One region of the Bacillus sp. VA15 genome, then DNA from elsewhere that is predicted to be linked to it. Evidence: riboswitches for the same ligand, from Rfam matches in the RefSeq annotation. Region 1 holds a riboswitch; the other holds the start of a gene.
What was found. A riboswitch is a leader RNA that binds a small molecule or an ion and turns the genes downstream of it on or off. The one in region 1 is predicted to bind lysine.

Region 2: it holds a riboswitch for lysine, as region 1 does, so the genes downstream of both, AC0DBE_RS01045 (aspartate kinase) here and AC0DBE_RS16495 (amino acid permease) in region 1, are expected to answer to the same signal.

Annotation. Positions count from the first base shown of each region.
Region 1 is NZ_JBVQPQ010000006.1:249,183-256,525, reverse strand. It holds gene modA (molybdate ABC transporter substrate-binding protein) at 1-343, opposite strand, end outside; gene AC0DBE_RS16515 (substrate-binding domain-containing protein) at 454-1,380, shown strand; gene AC0DBE_RS16510 (LTA synthase family protein) at 1,407-3,260, opposite strand; gene AC0DBE_RS16505 (metal-dependent hydrolase) at 3,360-3,842, opposite strand; gene sspJ (small acid-soluble spore protein SspJ) at 4,011-4,151, shown strand; lysine riboswitch at 4,270-4,449, shown strand; gene AC0DBE_RS16495 (amino acid permease) at 4,555-5,964, shown strand; gene AC0DBE_RS16490 (iron-hydroxamate ABC transporter substrate-binding protein) at 6,323-7,270, opposite strand.
Region 2 is NZ_JBVQPQ010000001.1:212,261-219,603, forward strand. It holds gene abfB (alpha-L-arabinofuranosidase AbfB) at 1-754, shown strand, start outside; gene trxA (thioredoxin) at 1,082-1,396, shown strand; gene uvrC (excinuclease ABC subunit UvrC) at 1,532-3,304, shown strand; lysine riboswitch at 3,369-3,548, shown strand; gene AC0DBE_RS01045 (aspartate kinase) at 3,674-4,903, shown strand; gene AC0DBE_RS01050 (YslB family protein) at 4,947-5,393, opposite strand; gene sdhC (succinate dehydrogenase cytochrome B558) at 5,685-6,293, shown strand; gene sdhA (succinate dehydrogenase flavoprotein subunit) at 6,327-7,343, shown strand, end outside.

The sequences.
Region 1 (7,343 bases):
TGCCTACTAAATCAGTGCTGTCTTTTTTGGCGATATCCCCATCATCCACCAGCTTTTGAAATTTATCCTCAGCAGCTGAGAAGAACAGGTCAGCTCCTGCTCCTTGTGAAATCTGTTTTTGCAAGGCGCCGGATGAGCCATAGTTATCTTGGATTGTAATGTTTTGGTGTTCTTTTTCGTAATTCTTTTGGATTTCCTCAAGTGCATCCTGTACACTGGCGGCAGCTGAGATGGTTAACGTAACTTTTTTCTCGCTGTCCGTTGAAGACTGGTTTGAAGAACAGCCTGCTGCAAGCAGAAAAGCGGTTAAGGCTGCGATTAAAATAGAATACTTCTTAAACATGATTGCACCCCTTATCATTAGATATAACTAATTATAACTGATTATGTTTGGTTTATGTGGGTTTTTTTACATTCGACGAAAAGGTATAATAAAATAGGAGAGTGATGATGATGAATGAAACCTCTTCCTATACGATAGAAGAAGTTGCAGGTCTGCTGAAGGTATCAAAGCTGACCGTTTATGATTTGATTAAAAAAGGCGTGCTGCCTGCTTACCGTGTCGGAAGGCAGATGCGTGTGGATGAAGAAGACCTAAAGCAATATAAGACGAATATGAGAATGTCTCAGCCTATTGCTGCAGCCGAAGTACCGAAACAGAGGCAGGAGGCTGAGCCGGATGGCAGACCGAATGTCATGATCAGCGGACAGGACATTTCGATGGATATGCTCAGTAAGCATTTGGAGAATGCCATTCAGGAGACGCCGCTCCGCAAATACAAAGGAAGCTTAAACAGCCTGATTGATATGTATCAAGGAAAGTGTGACATTGTCAGCCTCCATTTGTACGATGCAGAAACCGGCCAGTATAACGCGCCTTATGTGAAACGGATTTTGTCAGGTGAACCGTTTTGTCTGATCAATGTCGTTCTCCGCAAAGCAGGACTGTATGTTCAAAAAGGGAATCCGAAAAACATTCAAGGCTGGGAAGACTTGAAAAGGACCGATATCCGGATTATCAACAGGGAAAAGGGTTCGGGCGCAAGGGTGCTCCTTAATGAACAGCTTGGCTTGCTTGGTGTGAATCCGGCTGATGTAAAGGGATACGGCGAAATCGTGACCGATCATTACGCTGTCGCTTCACAAGTCTCAAGCGGACAGGCTGACGCAGGAATCGGGGCGCAGCACGCGGCACATATGGGCAGTGTTGATTTTATCCCGCTTATCGACGAACAATATGATATCGTCGTTTTGAAAAAACATGAGCAGTTGCTGAAGGCTGTGAAGGAGATCTTGAATTCTGAGGAATACAAGGCGAATCTGTCCCATTTAAACGGCTATCACACAAAGCTGACCGGTAAAGTAATGTTTGAAACGTAAAAAATCCCTCTGTACAGAGGGATTTTTTATTCATAAAAACGGAGCAGGTCGCCGTTTAAGATTTTATCAGAGAAAGACAGCTCTTCGTTTGCTTTCTCCTTATAAGGGAGGCACGCATTCTGATCTTCCAGCGCTTCACCTGTTTTTTGGCTGTAGCACGTGTTTTTCGTGTATACATAGTCGTTCGTTATAAAACTGCCGTTTCTCAGCACGGCGAATGGGGTGCGGTCATCTGACAGCAAATCGTTGCCGAATTGAATATCGCCCTTTGTTTCAATGCCTAGCAAATGCATCAGTGTCGGCCTGACGTCGACCTGCCCTCCGGCGTCAGAGATGGTTTCCGGCTTTTGATCGGTAATTCCCGGGATATGTATAATAAACGGTACCCGTTGGAGCTGAACGTTGTCATACGGCGTGATTTCATCTTTCCCTAAAAACTCAGCCATCGCATCGTTATGGGCTTCTGAAATCCCGTAATGATCTCCCATAAACACGATCATCGAATTTTCGTATAAGCCCTCGTTCTTCAGTTTTTTGATAAAATGCTTCAATGCCTCATCTTCATAGCGAACCGTTGTCACATAACGGTTTAGCAGGTCGCTGCTTGAATCGTATTCATCAATCAGCTGATCCTTTTCATCAATCTCAAACGGAAAATGATTCGTTAATGTGATGAAACTGCTGTAGAACGGCTGCGGCAGGCTTTTCAGCTTTCCGGCTGACTGCTCTAAAAATTCCTTATCCTTTAAGCCCCAGCTTGTTGATGTTCCGGGAGTGACATGGAAGTCATCAACATCAAAAAAGCGGTCAATCCCAAATGTATCGTACATCACATTTCGGTTCCAAAATGTTTTATGATTGGCGTGAAAGACGGCTGAATAATAATCATGTTGTTTCAGCGATTTGTACATCGTATGAAATTGATGGTCGCTTTTCGTGAAAAAGACGGCGCCGCTAAGGGAAGGATACAGCGAGTTAGCGACGATGAATTCTGAATCAGATGTTTTGCCTTGTTCGGTTTGCTGATAGAAATGATCAAAGTAATAGCTTTTTTTGATGAAATCATTCATAAACGGGGTAATTTCTTTTCCATTTACCTTTTCATTCAGAACAAAGCTTTGGGTCGATTCAAGCGTCACAAAGATGACGTTGCGCCCCTTTGCCAGCCCGAACTTGCTTTGGTCAGGCTTGCTGTAATCAGCCTCTGTGTAGTTTTTAATGGCAGTCATGCTGTCTTCATCTGCAAATGCTTTCGCGCTTATATTCACAGTCTGAGATATCGTATCGTAGATATGAAATTGAAACAGACCGATGCTTTTGACGAGCATTTCCCGGTCAAAGGAATGTGCCAAAAGCCTCGGCTGCTGTACTTCTGCAAGTGCCAGGGTGCATAAAATCATGCCGCAGGAAGCTGCATAGTACCGTTTGACCGTGCGGGATGCGGCTTTTGTCTGCGAGTGTTTCTCTTTTCGGGCAAGCAGCAGAAGAAAAACCAAATCTGCAAACAGGGCGATAAACAGAGGGTTGAACAGTTCTTTTACACTGCTGCCCATATCGCTCATGTTACTGGCCTGAAACAAAACCGGGATGGTAATAAAATCGATATAAAAGCCGTAAAAAATCGTGTTGGAAATCAAGATTACAGTCAGAACCAAATTGGCAATCAGCAAAAAGACCCGCTGCTTATTTTCTTTCAGAAGCAGGCCGATCCCGAATAAAGGAAGGATAAAGCTGAGCGGGTTGATCAGCAACATCAGCTCCTCCAACAGAGAATCGATCTGCAAATCAAAGCCGAGTTTATAGATCGCATACGTTTTGATCCACATGAATACGATCGAAATACATAAAAACCGCTGATTGTGAAAAAAGGTTCCTTTCATTAATATGACTCCTCACGTTTTCTTGATCATCTGCATGAAATGCTTCTTATGTAAAACCTACTAAAAACAGCCCGTTCAGACAAGTGTCAGCACTCACGTTTAAAACATGCGTCCATGAAACAGCATATAAAAGTAGTAACATGAAGCAATTGTCAGCCCGGCTAACACGAGCTGCTCGGAAAAACTGCCTGTCTTCATATATAGTGGGAGCCGCACGCGGATCGTTGAAGGGAATAATAATTTGATTCCGTTCACCGTCCAAGCGTCAAGAATCAAATGGCTCGCCATTCCGATCATCAGTCCGGTTGATATGTTTTTATCTGGAATATATGTGCCTGTGATAAAAAACATGATGAGCAGAAACAGCAGGCTGTGCGTAAAGGTTCGGTGGCCAAAAACGGAGCTGACCACTTTCGATAAAATAGGAAATCTTCTCCCGATTTTGCTTTGCGTGTGGCAGATATCGGGTATCAATGCCCCAACCGCGCCTGACGTAGCCATAAGCACTGGATCAAATCCATAATAATAAGCCACTGCCGTACAAGAAGCGATGCCTCCCATGATGTGTGTTTTTCCTGTCATTTCCCGCTTCTCCTTTTATCTTTTGCAAAAAATCTCTGAATTACAAATATATCAAGAGAATGTATGTTTGATCAACAGGACTTTGTACGATAAAAAATTTCCCGCATAATTTCTCAAGGAAAAAGGCATCTTAAACATGTACCTATTTTCTATAAAGAGGTGATACGAATGGGTTTCTTTAATAAAGATAAAGGAAAACGTTCTGATAAAGAAAAAAACGTAATCCAGGGAGCTCTTGAAGATGCCGGTTCAGCTCTAAAAGATGATCCGCTTCAAGAAGCTGTGCAAAAAAAGAAAAATAATCGATAAACCACAGTGCGGATAGGGCTTGTCTCTATCCGTATTTTCCATCTGTTCCCTTTGACAAATCATCCTTTCTTTGATAACCTTCTGGGAGTAACTGAATATTTAAATCCTCACTCTTTCTCAGTGAGGTAGAGGTTGCGCGGATGATGAGTCACACATGCTAGGCTGACAGGAGCTGTTAAACATGTGTAAAAGGCATCAGCGCCGAAGTGTGGAGAAAGCCGATCCTTCTCTATGCTGGGACTGTATCTGAATAAGTGCAGGACTGCCGCGTGCTTTTTCGCGGAGGGCTATCCGGAGATCAAGGGTGTGTGTTTCTTTAAGCATGGACTTTTGTTCAGGCTTTTTTTGCGTTTTATATGATCTCGGGGTCTGGTCCGTACAAAGAATCATTGGAGGTACTGGAATGGAACAGACGAAAAAATGGGGTTTTTGGTTATTAACGGCGTTTGTCGTTGGAAATATGGTTGGATCAGGAATTTTCTCCCTGCCGAGTTCGCTTGCTACGATCGCAAGTCCGCTTGGCGCTACGTCCGCCTGGCTTTTGACAGGTGCCGGCGTGCTAATGATTGCGCTTGTCTTCGGGCACTTGTCCATTCGCAAGCCTGAGCTGACAGCGGGACCGCAAAGTTATGCGAGAGCGCTGTTTTCTGATCCGAAGAAAGGGAACGCTGCCGGATTCACAATGGTGTGGGGCTACTGGGTGGCGAGCTGGATCAGTAACGTGGCGATTATTACAAGTCTTGCCGGTTACTTGACTTCGTTCTTCCCGGTCTTGGTTGATAAACGTGAAATGTTTTCAATCGGCGGGCAAGAGGTGACACTCGGCCAATTGCTGACGTTTGCTGTATGTACAATTTTGTTATGGGGAACGCACACGATTCTTGTTGCAAGCATTAACGGTGCAAGTAAATTAAACTTTATCACAACGTTTTCGAAAGTATTAGGTTTTGTCTTCTTTATCGTTGCCGGATTGTTTGTATTTCAAACGACATTATTCGATCATTTTTATTTTCCAATTCAAGGCGAAAACGGCACAAGCATCGGAATTGGCGGCCAGGTTCACAACGCCGCAATTTCTACTCTTTGGGCGTTTGTCGGAATTGAATCAGCGGTTATCCTGTCCGGACGCGCGCGTTCTCAGCGTGATGTAAAACGTGCGACAATTACCGGATTGCTGATTGCATTGAGCATTTATATAATTGTGACTTTAATTACGATGGGCGTTCTGCCGCATGATAAGCTTGTCGGCTCTGAAAAACCGTTCGTTGATGTGCTGTATGCGATTGTCGGGAACGCGGGAAGCGTGATCATGGCCCTATTGGCGATTCTTTGCTTATTCGGAACGATGCTGGGCTGGATTTTGCTTGGCTCTGAGGTTCCTTACCAAGCTGCTAAAGCAGGAGATTTTCCGGCATTCTTTGCGAAAACGAATAAAAAAGGAAGTCCGATTAATGCGCTGATTATTACAAATGTGATGTCACAGGTCTTCATTTTCTCTGTTATTTCCCGGACAATAAGTGACGCATTTACGTTTTTAACGACAGCGGCAACACTTGCGTATTTAATTCCGTATTTGGTATCAGCGATTTACAGCTTGAAGCTTGTCATCAAAGGTGAAACATATGACCAGCTAAAAGGCTCCCGCGTAAAAGACGGATTGATTGCGATTTTAGCGTGCGCATACTCATTGTTTGTGATTGTAACAGGCACAGCGGATTTAACGACATTTATTCTCGGCATCGGTTTATTCTTTGTCGGGTTGATCGTTTATCCATTTGTGGTTAAAAAGTTCCAGAAAGAAAAACAAGCATAAACAAAAGACACCTGATTTTCAGGTGTCTTTTTTATCGAAATACAATTTCTCCTGTTAGTAATCCGATCGTTAAAATAGCTGACAGGAAAGCTGAAATAAAGAGAAAAACCTTTGCGGATAATCGCATATGCAAAAACCGTTTTTTCAGTCTCTCCAGGAAACTAAACACGACTAACACTATGATGAATACCAAGAGCACATGATAAAAAGTTTTTCCGATATAGAGCCTGTTAAAAAAACTGATCGCGATGATTATGCAGCTAAATATGAATTGCGCAAGAAAATATCCGATATGGTTTAAAATGAGCCGCTCCTTTTAATGGATGGAAAAAGAGCCGCAGGCAGGCGGCTCTTTTGTTTATTTTGTTAAGCTTTCCGTAATAAACTTCAGCTGGCCCTCTAATGAAATCGGGTCTGTAAAATAGAAGCCAATTGGGTCAATCTTATAGACATGGTCATTTTTAACGGCGCTTAGGTTCTTCCAGATGGAGCTGTCAAAAACGCCGCCATCATCACCGCCTGATTGCCATGGTCCTGCGAAAATATAATCTCCGGCGAAGTCAGGGAGCTTCTCTAATGAAATACTTGTATATCCAGGACCCTGGTCAATGGCTTTTTCTTTTGTCAGCTTTGTAGCCTGCAGGCCGAGATCTTTGTAAATAATGCTTCCGCCTCTTCCAAAATCTTTACCGAATACGTAAATGTCTTTTCCATTCGTTTGCATAATGGAAATTGTTTTGTCGCCGACGGCTTTTTTGATTTTCGTTTTAGCTGCCGCAACTTTGTTATCCCACTCAGCCAGCCATTTTTCCGCTTTATCTTCAGTTCCCGTCATTTTTGCGAATTCTTTCAGCTGTTCGATATTATCGAGCTTATCGTATTTTACCGCGACAGTCGGCGCGATTTTCTCAAGCTTTTTAATATCAGCGCCTTGCGTTGTCCAGACAATAATCAAGTCAGGATTCAAATCAATGACTTTTTCAACGGACGTGCCGTCTCCGATGTTTGTGACACCATCGGTTTTTCCTTTGTAGTAAGGGTTTTTAAATACATTCTCAGGCGCACCGACGACGTTGATGCCCAGTGTTTTGAAGTAGCCGTAGTAGCCGTCAGCCATGACAACCACCCGTTTAGGATGTTTAGGAATTTTCACATTTCCGTTTTCAGCCTTGTATGTAATGGTTTCTTCGTCTTTTGAATCAGAGGAAGAGCCTTTGCTTTCTGAGTTATTTCCGCAGGCTGCCAGCGCTGCAATTAATAGCAGGGTAAAAAATGCGGCTCCGAGTTTCTTATAGATATGGGTCATATCTCATACCTTCTTTCTGGAATATAGGTGATAAAGAGAATCATTATCAATGTGATTATACCATCGCAAGAGC
Region 2 (7,343 bases), on a different contig from region 1:
GAAAGGCAAAGGATCAGCCACAGAATTCACGGAGGACGAATGGTTCATTACGATGAAAAAAGCCAAATACATCGATGAATTGATTCAAAAACACGGCACGATTATGGACCGGTACGATCCGGAGCAGCGGGTCGGGCTGATTATTGATGAATGGGGCACGTGGTTTGATCCTGAGCCAGGCACGAACCCTGGTTTCCTGTATCAGCAAAACACCATTCGTGATGCACTGGTGGCGGCTTCTCATTTCCACATTTTCCATCAGCATTGCCGCCGAGTGCAAATGACCAACATCGCCCAAACAGTAAACGTTCTTCAAGCGATGATTTTGACTGAGGGAGAGCGGATGCTTTTGACACCGACGTACCATGTATTTGATATGTTTAAGGTACACCAGGACGCTTCTCTTTTAAACACTGAAACAACGTCTGCTGACTATGAATGGAAGGGTGAAACGCTGCCGCAAATCAGTATTTCAGCCTCGAAACATGCAGAAGGCGATATCAATATCACGATCTGCAACATTGATCACCAAAACAAAGCGGAGGCTGAGATCGAGTTGAGAGGCATTCACAAGACAGCGGACCATTCCGGAGTCATTCTGACGGCTGACAAAATGAATGCGCATAACACGTTTGACGATCCTCATCACGTCAAACCGGAATCTTTCAGCCAATACACGCTCAACAAAAACAAACTGAAAGTAAAACTCCCGCCAATGTCAGTCGTCTTACTCACGCTGCGTGCTGATTCTTAATCGCGTGAGAGCGCCGGAGCTTCATGCCGGCGCTTTTTTTCATGTTTTAAAACAGCTCCGCCAGGGCATGGTAAAGGTACATGACAGTGAAGAGGAGATGTTATTCTATGCTTCGTACCATTCTAATGATCATCGGGGCGATTGTAGTCATTGGGGCCATTATCAGATTCGTGTTTTAATGCAAAGTGACATAACCCATTCAATCCAGATAAACATGAGTAAACCGATTGTGATCAGGAAAAAATAATTTGTAAGCATTAAAATAGCGTGAACGAATGGGAGATGCTATACTAAAAATCATCATTTCACAATTGGAGGAATTCAATAATGGCTATCGTAAAAGCAACTGATCAATCTTTCTCAGCTGAAACAAGCGAAGGCGTCGTACTGGCAGACTTCTGGGCTCCTTGGTGCGGACCTTGCAAAATGATTGCACCTGTTCTTGAAGAACTGGATCAAGAAATGGGAGACAAACTGAAGATCGTAAAAATCGATGTGGATGAAAACCAAGAAACAGCCGGAAAATACGGCGTTATGAGCATCCCGACACTTCTTGTGTTAAAAGACGGAGAAGTAGTTGAAACTTCTGTCGGCTTCAAACCAAAAGAAGCGCTTCAAGAGCTTGTCAACAAACATCTTTAATTTTCGGCTGCTTACATGCCAGAGCGATTCCGATTGAGGGATCGCTTTTTTTATTCGCCAATCGTGAATCATAGAGAAAAACAAACGTTCGTGTTAAACTGGAAACAAAGGATTAAACATAAGGAAGGGTAACATATGAACAAACAACTGAAAGAAAAACTCGCCCTCCTTCCCGATCAGCCCGGATGTTATCTCATGAAGGACCGGCAGCAGACTGTGATCTACGTAGGAAAAGCAAAAGTGCTGAAAAACAGAGTGCGCTCCTATTTCACCGGTTCTCACGATGCGAAAACACAAAGGCTTGTGACGGAAATCGAGGATTTTGAATATATCGTGACGTCCTCCAATCTTGAAGCGCTTATTTTAGAAATGAATCTAATCAAAAAGCATGATCCGAAATACAATGTCATGCTCAAAGACGACAAAACCTATCCTTTCATAAAAATCACCCATGAACGCCACCCAAGGTTGATCGTCACCCGCAATGTCAAAAAAGACAAAGGGCGCTATTTCGGGCCGTACCCGAACGTGCAGGCCGCAAGGGAAACTAAAAAACTGCTCGACCGTCTGTATCCTCTCAGAAAATGCTCCAAGCTGCCGGACAGAGTATGTCTATACTATCATCTGGGTCAATGTCTCGCTCCGTGCGTAAAGGACATTTCCGAAGAGACGAACAGAGAGCTGGTTGAGAGCATTACCCGTTTCTTAAAGGGCGGCTATAATGAGGTCAAAAAAGAGCTTGAAGAGAAAATGCATGAAGCTGCCGAGAATCTTGAGTTTGAACGGGCAAAAGAGCTTCGTGACCAAATCGCTCATATCGAATCAACGATGGAAAAACAAAAAATGACGATGAACGATCTAGTCGACCGTGACGTATTCGCGTACGCATATGATAAGGGCTGGATGTGCGTACAGGTCTTTTTCATTCGCCAAGGAAAACTTATTGAACGCGATGTCAGCATGTTCCCGCTCTACCAGGAAGCAGATGATGAGTTTCTTACGTTCATCGGACAGTTCTATTCGAAAAACAACCACTTCCTTCCGAAGGAAATTTTAGTTCCGGACAGCGTAGATCAATCTATGATTGAGCAGCTGCTGGAAACAAACGTCCACCAGCCGAAAAAAGGCTCGAAAAAAGAACTGCTTATGCTGGCCCATAAAAACGCGAAAATCGCGCTGAAAGAAAAATTCTCCTTAATCGAACGGGACGAGGAGCGCTCAATCGGGGCTGTCCATAAACTGGGTGAAGCATTGAATATTTATACCCCGCACAGAATTGAAGCGTTTGATAACTCAAACATACAGGGGACAAACCCGGTTTCCGCGATGATCGTGTTTATCGACGGCAAACCGAACAAAAAGGAATACCGCAAATATAAAATCAAAACCGTTACGGGACCGGATGATTACGGCTCAATGAGAGAGGTTGTTAGGAGGCGCTATACGAGAGTGCTTCGCGAAAATCTGCCGCTGCCTGATCTGATCATCATTGACGGAGGAAAAGGGCAGATCAACGCTGCAAGGGATGTCATTGAAAATGAACTCGGCTTGGATATCCCGATCGCCGGTTTAGCCAAAGACGAAAAACACAGAACTTCAAATTTATTAATCGGAGATCCGCTGGAGACGGTGTATCTGGAACGAAACAGTCAGGAATTTTATCTCCTGCAGCGCATTCAGGACGAGGTGCACCGTTTTGCGATCAGTTTTCACAGGCAAATCCGCGGAAAAAGCGCGTTTCAATCCGTATTGGACGACATCCCGGGTATCGGAGAGAAAAGAAAGAAAATGCTGTTAAAGCATTTCGGTTCGGTTAAAAAAATGAAGGAAGCAAGCCTTGAGGACATCCAAAAAGCGGGTGTTCCCGCAGCGGCTGCTCAGCTGCTTTACGACAAATTGCAAAAATAATGTTGTCCTTTTAAAAAAGATCTGATAAAATGTGAACTAATTTCATAGTTAGATCGTGTTATATGGTGAAGATAGAGGTGCGAACTTCAAGAGTAAGCCTTTGGAGAAAGATGGATTCTGTGAAAAAGGCTGAAAGGGGAGCGTCGCCGAAGCAAATAAAACCCCATCGGTATTATTTGCTGGCCGTGCATTGAATAAATGTAGGGCTGTCAAGAAATCATTTTCTTGGAGGGCTATCTCGTTGTTCATAATCATTTATGATGATTAATTGATAAGCAATGAGAGCATTCCTCTCATTGCTTTTTTTATTGTGGACAAAGCGCTCTTTCTCCTCACCCGCACGAACCAAAATGTAAAGGGTGGTAATACATGGGTCTTATTGTACAAAAATTCGGAGGTACTTCCGTCGGCTCAGTCGAAAAAATTCAAAATGCGGCAAACCGCGCGATTTCAGAAAAGCAGAAGGGCCATCAAGTCGTTGTTGTCGTTTCAGCTATGGGAAAATCCACTGACGAATTGGTCGGCCTTGCAAAAGCAATTTCTGACCAGCCGAGCAAACGCGAAATGGATATGCTGCTGGCGACGGGCGAGCAGGTCACCATTTCCCTGCTTTCAATGGCGCTGCAGGAAAAAGGCTATGACGCTGTGTCCTATACTGGCTGGCAGGCGGGAATCCGCACGGAAGCCGTTCACGGAAACGCCAGAATTACAGATATCGACACTTCGGTTTTAGCAGACCAGCTTGAGCAAGGAAAGATTGTCATTGTGGCAGGATTCCAAGGCATGGCAGAGGATTGCGAAATCACGACATTGGGCCGGGGCGGTTCAGACACAACAGCAGTCGCTTTGGCTGCCGCATTAAAAGCGGATAAATGTGACATATACACGGACGTGCCCGGAGTGTTTACAACCGATCCGCGCTATGTGAAATCAGCGAGAAAACTTGCCGGCATCTCATACGATGAAATGCTTGAGCTTGCCAATTTGGGCGCCGGCGTTCTTCATCCGAGAGCCGTTGAATTCGCGAAAAATTACCAAGTGCCGTTAGAAGTGCGTTCAAGTACAGAAACAGAAGCGGGAACATTAATTGAGGAGGAATCATCCATGGAGCAAAATTTAATTGTCAGAGGCATTGCGTTCGAAGATCAAATCACAAGAGTAACCATTTACGGTCTGACTAGCGGCCTGACAACCCTGTCTACTATTTTTACAACACTTGCCAAAAGAAACATTAACGTCGATATCATTATCCAAACGCAGGCCGGAGACCATCAGACCGGAATTTCCTTCTCAGTTAAAACAGAAGACGCAGACCAAACCGTTGCGGTGCTTGAAGAGTATAAAGACGCGCTTGAATTCGAGAAAATCGAGACAGAAAGCAAATTGGCTAAAGTATCCATTGTTGGATCCGGCATGGTCTCAAACCCTGGTGTAGCAGCTGAAATGTTTGCTGTACTGGCGGAAAAAAACATTTTAATCAAAATGGTCAGCACATCTGAAATCAAAGTATCAACAGTCGTAAGTGAAAATGACATGGTGAAAGCAGTTGAAGCGCTGCACGATGCATTTGAGCTTTCAAAACACCCTTCAGCTGTGTAATGACAATCAAAAAGGCGGGACTATATAGTCACCGCCTTTTTGATTACACTGGGTCTTTCATATCCCATTTCACAGTCAGAACCACCTTATCGGCTCTCTTTTTCACTTGTTCATATGATTCGGCAATCTGGTCATTCATCAATTGAATTTGTTCAGCAATAAAACCAGCCTCCAGCTGAAAGCATGGTTCTTTCTGATGTTTAAGCCGGTTGGAAACGATCGGCCCTTCAAGTTCAAATTCAAGCTCCTGTTTTTTAGCGCTTACGTTGGTGAGGGTTCCCCAGCCCGCTTCTTCAAAGAAGGCCGGAAATTCCTCCCATGATTCAAGAGGAAACTTACGGGCGAGATGTTTCCCAGCCCAATACATCATGGAAGAGTAATCTTGGCCAAGCATATCTGGGAGAACGATCTCTCGTATTAGTTCGTAGGCATAGGCATTCATTTCAATTTCTTTTAGGTTGTCAATAGATGCTTCAAATTTAGACTTCATATCTGTCTCCCCTCTCTCCTTGGTATATTATAGCCCAAACAGGGGGGAGGATTACAGAATGATCCTATAATTCTTATGAAAAATTAAACAGAAACATATATTGATAAAATAAAATTTTTAAATCAACTATTCAATTCGGAAAATTATAATTTATGTACGCGTTTTCTTGACGCCCTTTTGAGGGAGGAGTAAAATGAAATTGTCAATAAATCTTAATAAAGTGCTTACAATTGAAAGAAGTGGGGGAAGAGATTTAGCACATTTCGCACTTATCAAACAGGGGGTAAAGTAATGTCTGGGAACAGAGAGTTTTATTTTCGAAGATTGCATTCCTTGCTTGGCGTCATACCGGTCGGCATCTTTCTCATTCAGCATTTAGTCGTCAACCAGTTTGCCGCAAGGGGCGCTGAAGCATTCAATAGTGCTGCTCATTTTATGGATAGTCTGCCTTTCAGGTATGCCTTGGAAATTTTTATTATCTTCTTACCATTAATTTATCATGCAGTTTATGGTGTGTACATAGCGTTTACTGCAAAAAATAACGCAGGTCAATACAGCTATATGAGAAACTGGCTCTTCGTCCTGCAGCGTGTAACCGGTATCATCACCCTCATTTTCGTGAGCTGGCACGTGTGGGAAACCCGTATTGCCGCACAAATGGGCGCTGAGGTCAATTTCGACATGATGGCGAATATTTTGAGCTCTCCGGCTATGCTTGGCTTTTACATTGTCGGTGTTTTATCAACAATTTTCCACTTCTCAAACGGTTTATGGTCTTTCGCTGTTACATGGGGCATCACGGTAACGCCTCGTTCTCAAAGAATTTCGACTTACGTTACGCTGATTATTTTTGTTGCACTGTCTTACGTAGGCTTAAAAGCGATTTTTGCATTTGTTTAAGAGTACTAGATTACTAGAGGGAGAGGGGCTATCATGAGTCAATCAAGCATTATCGTAGTCGGCGGGGGTCTTGCCGGCCTCATGGCGACAATTAAAGCAGCGGAATCAGGAATGGCGGTTAAGCTGTTTTCCATCGTTCCTGTCAAACGTTCTCATTCGGTTTGTGCGCAAGGCGGCATAAACGGAGCGGTCAATACAAAAGGGGAAGGTGACTCTCCGTGGGAACATTTTGATGACACTGTATACGGAGGGGACTTTCTTGCAAACCAGCCGCCGGTTAAAGCGATGTGTGAAGCGGCGCCTTCTATCATCCACTTATTAGACCGGATGGGCGTCATGTTTAACCGGACGCCTGAAGGGCTGCTTGATTTCCGCCGATTCGGGGGTACACAGCACCACAGAACAGCTTATGCGGGTGCGACGACGGGACAGCAGCTGCTTTACGCACTGGACGAGCAAGTGCGCAGATACGAAGTTGCGGGTCTGGTTACAAAATACGAAGGCTGGGAATTCCTTGGCGCTGTATTAGATGATGACAGAACCTGCCGCGGAATTGTTGCGCAAAACCTGACAAACATGCAAATTGAATCCTTCCGTTCAGACGCTGTCATCATGGCGACGGGCGGACCGGGAATCATTTTTGGAAAATCGACTAACTCCATGATTAATACAGGGTCTGCTGCGTCGATCGTTTATCAGCAGGGAGCGTATTATGCAAACGGAGAATTCATTCAAATCCACCCTACAGCCATACCGGGCGATGATAAACTAAGACTGATGAGTGAATCAGCGCGCGGTGAAGGCGGTCGCGTGTGGACATATAAAGACGGTAAGCCGTGGTATTTCTTAGAGGAAAAATATCCGGCTTATGGAAACCTGGTGCCGCGTGATATTGCGACACGCGAAATATTTGATGTATGCGTCAACCAGAAGCTCGGCATTAACGGCGAAAACATGGTGTATCTCGATCTGTCTCATAAAGATCCGAAAGAGCTTGATATCAAGCTTGGCGGCATCATTGAGATTTATGAGAAATTCATGGGAGACGAC